3 regions of the Serratia sp. BNK-23 genome follow, and region 1 is predicted to be linked to each of the others. Evidence: predicted binding sites of a transcription regulator. Region 1 holds the regulator's gene; each other region holds the start of a gene.

Region 1 (2,269 bases):
TTGGCGAAGAAGTTGCGCCGCGCGCCCTCCAACTGACGCATCTGGGTGACGTCGCGCGCCACCATCAGCAATTGCCCTTCGGAATACGGCATCACGCGGAATTCGACGTAGTGTTCGTTGTTCAGCTGCAGCGTCAGCGGGCGCGAAAACTCCTGCTGTTGCAGATAGAGGCTGAATTCCGGATAACGCAGCAGGTTAAGGATGTGCTGGCCGTTGTCTTCCGGCCAGCGAAAGCCGAGCAGATGCTGCGCCAGCCCGTTGCACCAGAAGATATTGCCTTCGACGGTGGTCATCACCACCGCGTCAGGCAGCGATTCGGCCCCGCTGCGAAAGCGCTTGATCAGCAGCGCCAGCTCGCGCCGGCGGCGGCGGTTGCGCTGCTGCATCTGATACAGGCCATAGAACAGCGGCTCCCAGCTCCAGCGGCCGGGCGGCGGCGTCATGCTGCGGTCGATCCACAGCCAATGGGAGAGTTTGAGCTGGTTGTAGAAATTCCACACCAGCGCAGCCAGCGCAGAGGCCAGCAGGAACCAGGGCAGATAACCGAAAATCAGCCCCAGCAGTAAGGCGGGCAGACAGAAAAGAGCCAGCTCCAAAGCCAGCCTCTTCCACGACAGACGTTCTAACACGGCATATTCTCCAGCGCGGCGCGATCAGTAGCGCGTTGAGAACCGGTAGCCGGTGCCCCGAACGGTTTGAACCATTTTATCATGCCCACTGGTTTCTAACGCCTTGCGGAGCCGACGGATATGCACGTCAACGGTACGGTCTTCCACATAAACGTTAGTGCCCCAGACGTGATTAAGCAACTGCTCGCGGCTATAAACCCGCTCCGGGTGGGTCATAAAGAAGTGCAGCAGCTTGAACTCGGTCGGCCCCATATCCAGCGCCTGATCGTTCGCCATTACGCGGTGGGAGGACGGATCCAGGCTTAGCCCTTGCATTTCAATCACTTCTTCCACCGCCATCGGCGAAATGCGGCGCATGACCGCTTTGATGCGCGCCACCAGCTCCTTGGGCGAGAACGGCTTGGTGATGTAATCATCCGCCCCCACTTCCAGGCCGCGCACCCGGTCTTCTTCTTCGCCGCGCGCGGTCAGCATCATCACCGGGATATCTCGGGTCAGCGCTTCGCGCTTCATATGTTTGATAAACTGAATGCCGGAACCGCCGGGCAACATCCAGTCAAGCAACACCAAATCAGGGAACGGCTCAGACAGACGCGTCACGGCGCTGTCATAATCTTCGGCTTCCAACGGTTGGTAACCATTCTGTTCCAACACAAAGCACACCATCTCACGGATCGGCGCTTCGTCTTCCACCACCAGTATGCGTCTTGCCATCGTCAATCCTGCCAATGTGTTAGCGACTTTTCGGGCGCCATTATGCGTCAGTTTTGTGACACTTTTATGAAAAAAACCGGCTGTTATAGGCAGTAAGCATAGCGATTATTTCCCGCAGTAACGAAAAATCATCCGGTTGTCATCATCATTGCGCCGGGACAGCCGCCGCCGCGGCCTTTATAATCATCGCCATTATCTTTACATCCGGGAGTGTCATGCGCCTGATCCACACCTCTGACTGGCACCTTGGCCAGTACTTTTTCACCAAAAGCCGCGCCGCCGAGCACCAGGCTTTTCTGAACTGGCTGATCGAACAGGTAGATCAGCAGCAGGTGGATGCGCTGATCGTCGCCGGGGATCTGTTCGATACCGGCTCACCGCCCAGCTATGCCCGCGAGCTGTACAACCGCTTCGTGGTGGAACTGCAGCGCACCGGCTGCCAGCTGGTGGTGCTGGGCGGCAACCACGACTCGGTGGCGACGCTGAACGAATCGCGTGAGCTGCTCTCCTGCCTGAACACCACGGTGATCGCCAGCGCGCAGGGCGCCCCGGAACAGCAGATCGTGGTGCTTAACCAACGCGACGGCCAGCCGGGCGCGGTGCTGTGCGCCATCCCGTTCCTGCGGCCGCGCGATCTGCTCACCAGCCGCGCCGGCGAATCCGGCGCGCAGAAACAGCAGGCGCTGCAGGAAGCCATCGCCGAACATTATCAAGCGCTGTATCAGGCGGCCTGCGAGCGCCGCGACCAGTTGGGCCTGCCACTGCCGATCGTCGCCACCGGCCACCTGACCACCGTCGGCGTTACCACCTCCGACTCGGTGCGCGACATCTATATCGGCACCCTCGACGCCTTCCCGGCGCAGACCTTCCCCCCGCCGACTATATCGCGCTGGGCCACATTCACCGCGCGCAGAACGTCGCCAAAT
Region 2 (2,269 bases), 820 kb from region 1:
TTTGAACACTTTGTCCGACATCCAGCCGCACAGCAGAGTGCCCGGGATACCGGCGTATTCATACAGGAAGTAGGCCCAGGAAGACTTGTCCAGCGCGAAGTGCTTCACTTCTTTCAGGTAGGTCGGCGACCAGTCCAGAATGCCGTAACGCAGCAGGTAGACGAACACGTTGGCGACCGCGATGTACCACAGCAGCTTGTTCGGCAGGATGTACTGCATGAAGATCTGCTTGGCGGTCAGCTCTTCTTCGTCTTTTTCGCTGTAGTCGTCCGGATAGTCGTTTTTGTACTCTTCAATCGGCGGCAGGCCGCAGGATTGCGGGGTGTCGCGCATCAGGGCGAAGGCGATCAGGGCCACCAGGATGGCGCCGAAGGCCGGCATGTACAGCGCCGCGTGCCAGTCGTTGAACCAGGCCATACCCAGCAGGAACAGCAGCGGCGGCAGGCCGCCACCCACGTTGTGGGCGCAGTTCCAGATGGAAACGATGCCGCCGCGTTCTTTCTGCGACCACCAGTGCACCATGGTACGGCCGCACGGCGGCCAACCCATGCCCTGGAACCAGCCGCACAGGAACAGCAGAACGAACATCACCGCGATGCTGGAGGTGGCCCACGGCACGAAGCCCATGAACAACATCACCGCCGCCGCCAGGATCAGGCCGGCAGGCAGGAACACTCGCGGGTTGGAACGGTCGGAGACCGAACCCATGATGAATTTGGAGAAGCCGTAGGCGATGGAGATGCCCGACAGCGCGAAGCCGAGGTCGCCGCGGCTGAAGCCTTGTTCGATCAGGTAAGGCATGGCCAGGGTGAAGTTCTTACGCACCAGATAGTAAGCGGCGTAACCGAAGAAGATCCCCAGGAAAATTTGCCAGCGCAGCTTACGGTAGAGCGGGTCTACCTTATCGCTCGGCACACGGGCGATGTGTGCGGCCGGCTTAAAAATACTCAACATGAGCGCCTCCGATGGCTTTATCTGTTATCACATCAATATGACCTTTTACGTTCATTTGATGATTGAGCGGATATCGAATGTGGTGTTTTTGTGTTCCATAACGAGCGCCATTGTCGACAAATACGCCTGGTGTCGCTGTGACGAATGGCGCAATTGTTACACTTTCATGAAACCACGGCGGATTTTGAGCGATTCGTTAACGTTATGAAATAGAAAAACGTCCAAAAATCGTGATTATGATCACATTGATGGTTTTTTGTGGACATTTTTATTTCGTTTTATGTTCGTTCTTGTTCCTTATCAAACAAAGACCCTAATAACCGTGGCTCAATAGGCTCATAACTACCGATCCTGAGGGAGCGACATGAGCAGCTATTTTGACGGCGGCGAAACGGATGTGATCATCATCGGCGGCGGCGCCACCGGCGCAGGCATTGCCCGCGATTGTGCGCGGCGCGGCTTGCGCTGCATTTTGCTGGAGCGTCACGACATCGCCACCGGCGCCACCGGCCGCAACCACGGCTTGCTGCACAGCGGCGCGCGCTATGCGGTGACCGACGGCGAGTCGGCGCGCGAGTGCATCGAAGAGAACCGCATCCTGAAACGCATCGCGCATCACTGTATCGAGCGCACCGATGGGCTGTTCATCACCCTGCCGCAGGACTCGCTGGAGTATCAGCAACAGTTTATCGCCGCCTGTCGCCAGGCCGACATCGACGCCGAAGCGATCGACCCGCAGCTGGCGCTGCGGCTGGAGCCGGCGGCTAATCCGGCGCTGATTGGCGCGGTGCGGGTGCCGGACGGCACCGTCGATCCTTTCCGGCTGACCGCCGCCAACATGCTGGATGCGCGCGAACACGGCGCGCAGATCCTGACTTACCACCAGGTGGTCGGATTGTTGCGCAGTGGCGACCGAGTGACGGGCGTGCGCGTTTACGACCATCAGAATCAGCGGCGCTATGAGCTGCACGCAGCGGTGGTGGTCAACGCCGCCGGCATCTGGGGCCAGCAGATCGCCGAATACGCCGATTTGCGTATCCGCATGTTCCCGGCCAAGGGAGCGCTGCTGATCCTCGGTCACCGCATCAACAACATGGTGATCAACCGCTGCCGCAAACCGGCGGACGCCGACATCCTGGTGCCGGGCGACACCATCTCGCTGATCGGCACCACCTCGACCCATATCGACTACGACCAAATTGACAACATGCTGGTGACCCCGCAGGAGGTGGACATTCTGATCCGCGAGGGGGCGCTGCTGGCGCCCACCCTGGCGCAGACCCGCATTCTGCGCGCCTATGCCGGGGTGCGGCCG
Region 3 (2,269 bases), 1.1 Mb from region 1:
CAGGCTCTTCTTCCGTCACGCAGACGTCGCACGGCAGGTGGCGGCCAATCAGCGCGCGGTAACCGAAAGCGCCCAGGCCACAGCCGACGATAGGGGCGAAGATCGGCACCAGGAAGTACGGGATGTCGCGTGCGCCGGTGAAGGCGACTTTGCCCCAGCCGGCCAGGTAGGCGAACAGTTTCGGCCCGAAGTCACGCGCCGGGTTCAACGCAAAGCCGGTCAATGGTCCCATGGAGGCGCCGATCACGGCAATCAGAATACCGATCAGCAGCGGCGCCAGCGGGCCGCGCGGAATGCCGTTGCCGTCGTCGGTCAGCGCCAGGATCAGGCACATCAGGATTGCAGCGATCACCATTTCTACCAGGAAGGCCTGGCCTACGGAGATGTGCGCGTTAGGGTAAGTCGAGAAGATGCCGGCCAGTTCGAGGCTTTCGTTGCTGCCGCGCACCATGTGGTGGGCCGCTTCGAAGTCGAAGAACAGATTGTAGTACAGCCCGTAGACCAAGGCCGCGGCGCAGAAGGCGCCGGCGACCTGCGCAATGATGTAAGGCACCACTTTGCGCCCGTCGAAGCAGGCGAACAGCCACAGGGCGAGGGTGACCGCCGGGTTGAGATGCGCACCGGAAATCGCGGCGGTCAGATAGATGGCCATGGCGACGCCCAGGCCCCAAATGATGCTGATTTCCCACTGGCCGAAGCTGGCGCCCGCCAGTTTCAGCGCGGCAACGCAGCCTACGCCAAAGAAGATCAGCAGCGCCGTGCCGAGGAACTCGGCGATGCACTGGCCTTTTAATGTCGGACTGGTGGTTTGGCTCATAATGTTGGTGTCCTGCAAAACGGCGGTTGTTGGTTTATAGGCTCAGCCAGGTATACATCTGACCTATGGGCACAGTTTTTTCATCTCGTCCAATTATTGAATGAGGACGTGATGTAAATTTATCGTTAACGAACATAAACGAGAAATAGCGAAATCAAAATGTGTGTGGCGCGTCATAAAATTGAGCGATTTCGCGTCGTTTAGTGTTCTTTCTGAGCCATAAAAGTGTGATCTGACCAGTGGTTTAGCGAGGGGCGTTAACAACTCGCGGCGGCGGCGATGGGGATTTTCAGTTTTTGCTGATGGCGAGGGCAGGAAAATTGCAACAGACTGCGCGATGATCCGGTATGTTGCTAGACAGGCGGAGACTGGCTACTTACAATCGTTTTTAACGAATCGAGACCGGCGCGCCTTTCGTAACGGCGCGCGTCACTGAGCGCGATGCAATATTCGCAGTAGCTGCAGCCGACGTTGCGGCCGCTACTTATAGATGTACGCCTTGCTATCATGAGGGGACTGAAGCATGTCATTTGAAGTATTTGAGAAACTGGAAGCAAAAGTACAGCAGGCGATTGATACCATCACCTTGTTGCAGATGGAAATTGAAGAGCTGAAAGACAAAAACAACTCTCTGTCGCAGGAAGTTCAGGCTGCCTCCGGCAACCACGAAGCGCTGGTGCGTGAAAACCAACAGCTGAAAGAAGAACAGCACGTATGGCAAGATCGCCTGCGCGCGCTGCTGGGCAAAATGGAAGAGGTTTGATTCCTTACGCCATGCAGCAACGAAAAGGGCGCCTGAGGCGCCCTTTTTCATGTCCGAAAATCACTCGATGTCGAGCGGGTCTTCGGAGAGGATGATGCCGGTATTGTCGGCATACAGGTGGTCGCCTGAGAAGAAGGTGACGCCACCGAAGTTGACGCGGATATCGCTTTCGCCCACGCCTTCGCTTACGGCACCCGCCGGGATCGCCGCCATCGCCTGAATGCCGATGTCGAGCTCTTCCAGATCGTCCACCTGGCGCACCGCGCCGTACACCACGATGCCTTCCCATTCGTTCTGGGCGGCCAGGCGCGCCAGTTCGGCGTTGATCAGCGCCCGGCGTACCGAACCGCCGCCGTCGACCAACAGCACGCGGCCGCGACCGTTTTCTTCAAGCAGATCGAACAACAGGCCGTTATCCTCAAAGCATTTCACCGTGGTGATCTGCCCGCCAAATGAAGTACGCCCGCCAAAATTGGAGAACAGAGGTTCAACAACGTTCACCTCTTCATGATAGATGTCGCAAAGTTCGGAAGTATCGTATTTCATAGGATTTTACGTCTGTTTGCCGCTGGAATGTTCAGTATATCCCTTTATTCGCCCTGTTGGCAAAATCATCAGTTTTTAACTGAGCGCCACGCCGATGGCGAACAGCAGGTTGGCCAGCAACGCCGCCTTGACCATATGCTCCA

Evidence for each region. Region 1 encodes PhoB, which activates phosphate uptake and scavenging genes when phosphate is short. Its sites were predicted from a motif close to CTGTCATAAAACTGNCNNAT; they were not measured.
Region 2: glpT (glycerol-3-phosphate transporter) is a predicted target of PhoB. The motif match lies at 1,108-1,127, and genes of this name have one in related genera.
Region 3: ACMGF9_RS24215 (MIP/aquaporin family protein) is a predicted target of PhoB. The motif match lies at 988-1,007, and genes of this name have one in related genera.

What each region holds. Positions count from the first base shown of each region.
Region 1 is NZ_CP179900.1:3,959,881-3,962,149, forward strand. It holds gene phoR (phosphate regulon sensor histidine kinase PhoR) at 1-629, opposite strand, end outside; gene phoB (phosphate response regulator transcription factor PhoB) at 654-1,343, opposite strand; partial or broken gene sbcD (exonuclease subunit SbcD) at 1,559-2,269, shown strand, end outside.
Region 2 is NZ_CP179900.1:4,784,431-4,786,699, reverse strand. It holds gene glpT (glycerol-3-phosphate transporter) at 1-954, opposite strand, end outside; gene glpA (anaerobic glycerol-3-phosphate dehydrogenase subunit A) at 1,319-2,269, shown strand, end outside.
Region 3 is NZ_CP179900.1:5,097,710-5,099,978, forward strand. It holds gene ACMGF9_RS24215 (MIP/aquaporin family protein) at 1-817, opposite strand, end outside; gene zapB (septal ring assembly protein ZapB) at 1,341-1,580, shown strand; gene rraA (ribonuclease E activity regulator RraA) at 1,641-2,126, opposite strand; gene ACMGF9_RS24230 (1,4-dihydroxy-2-naphthoate polyprenyltransferase) at 2,202-2,269, opposite strand, start outside.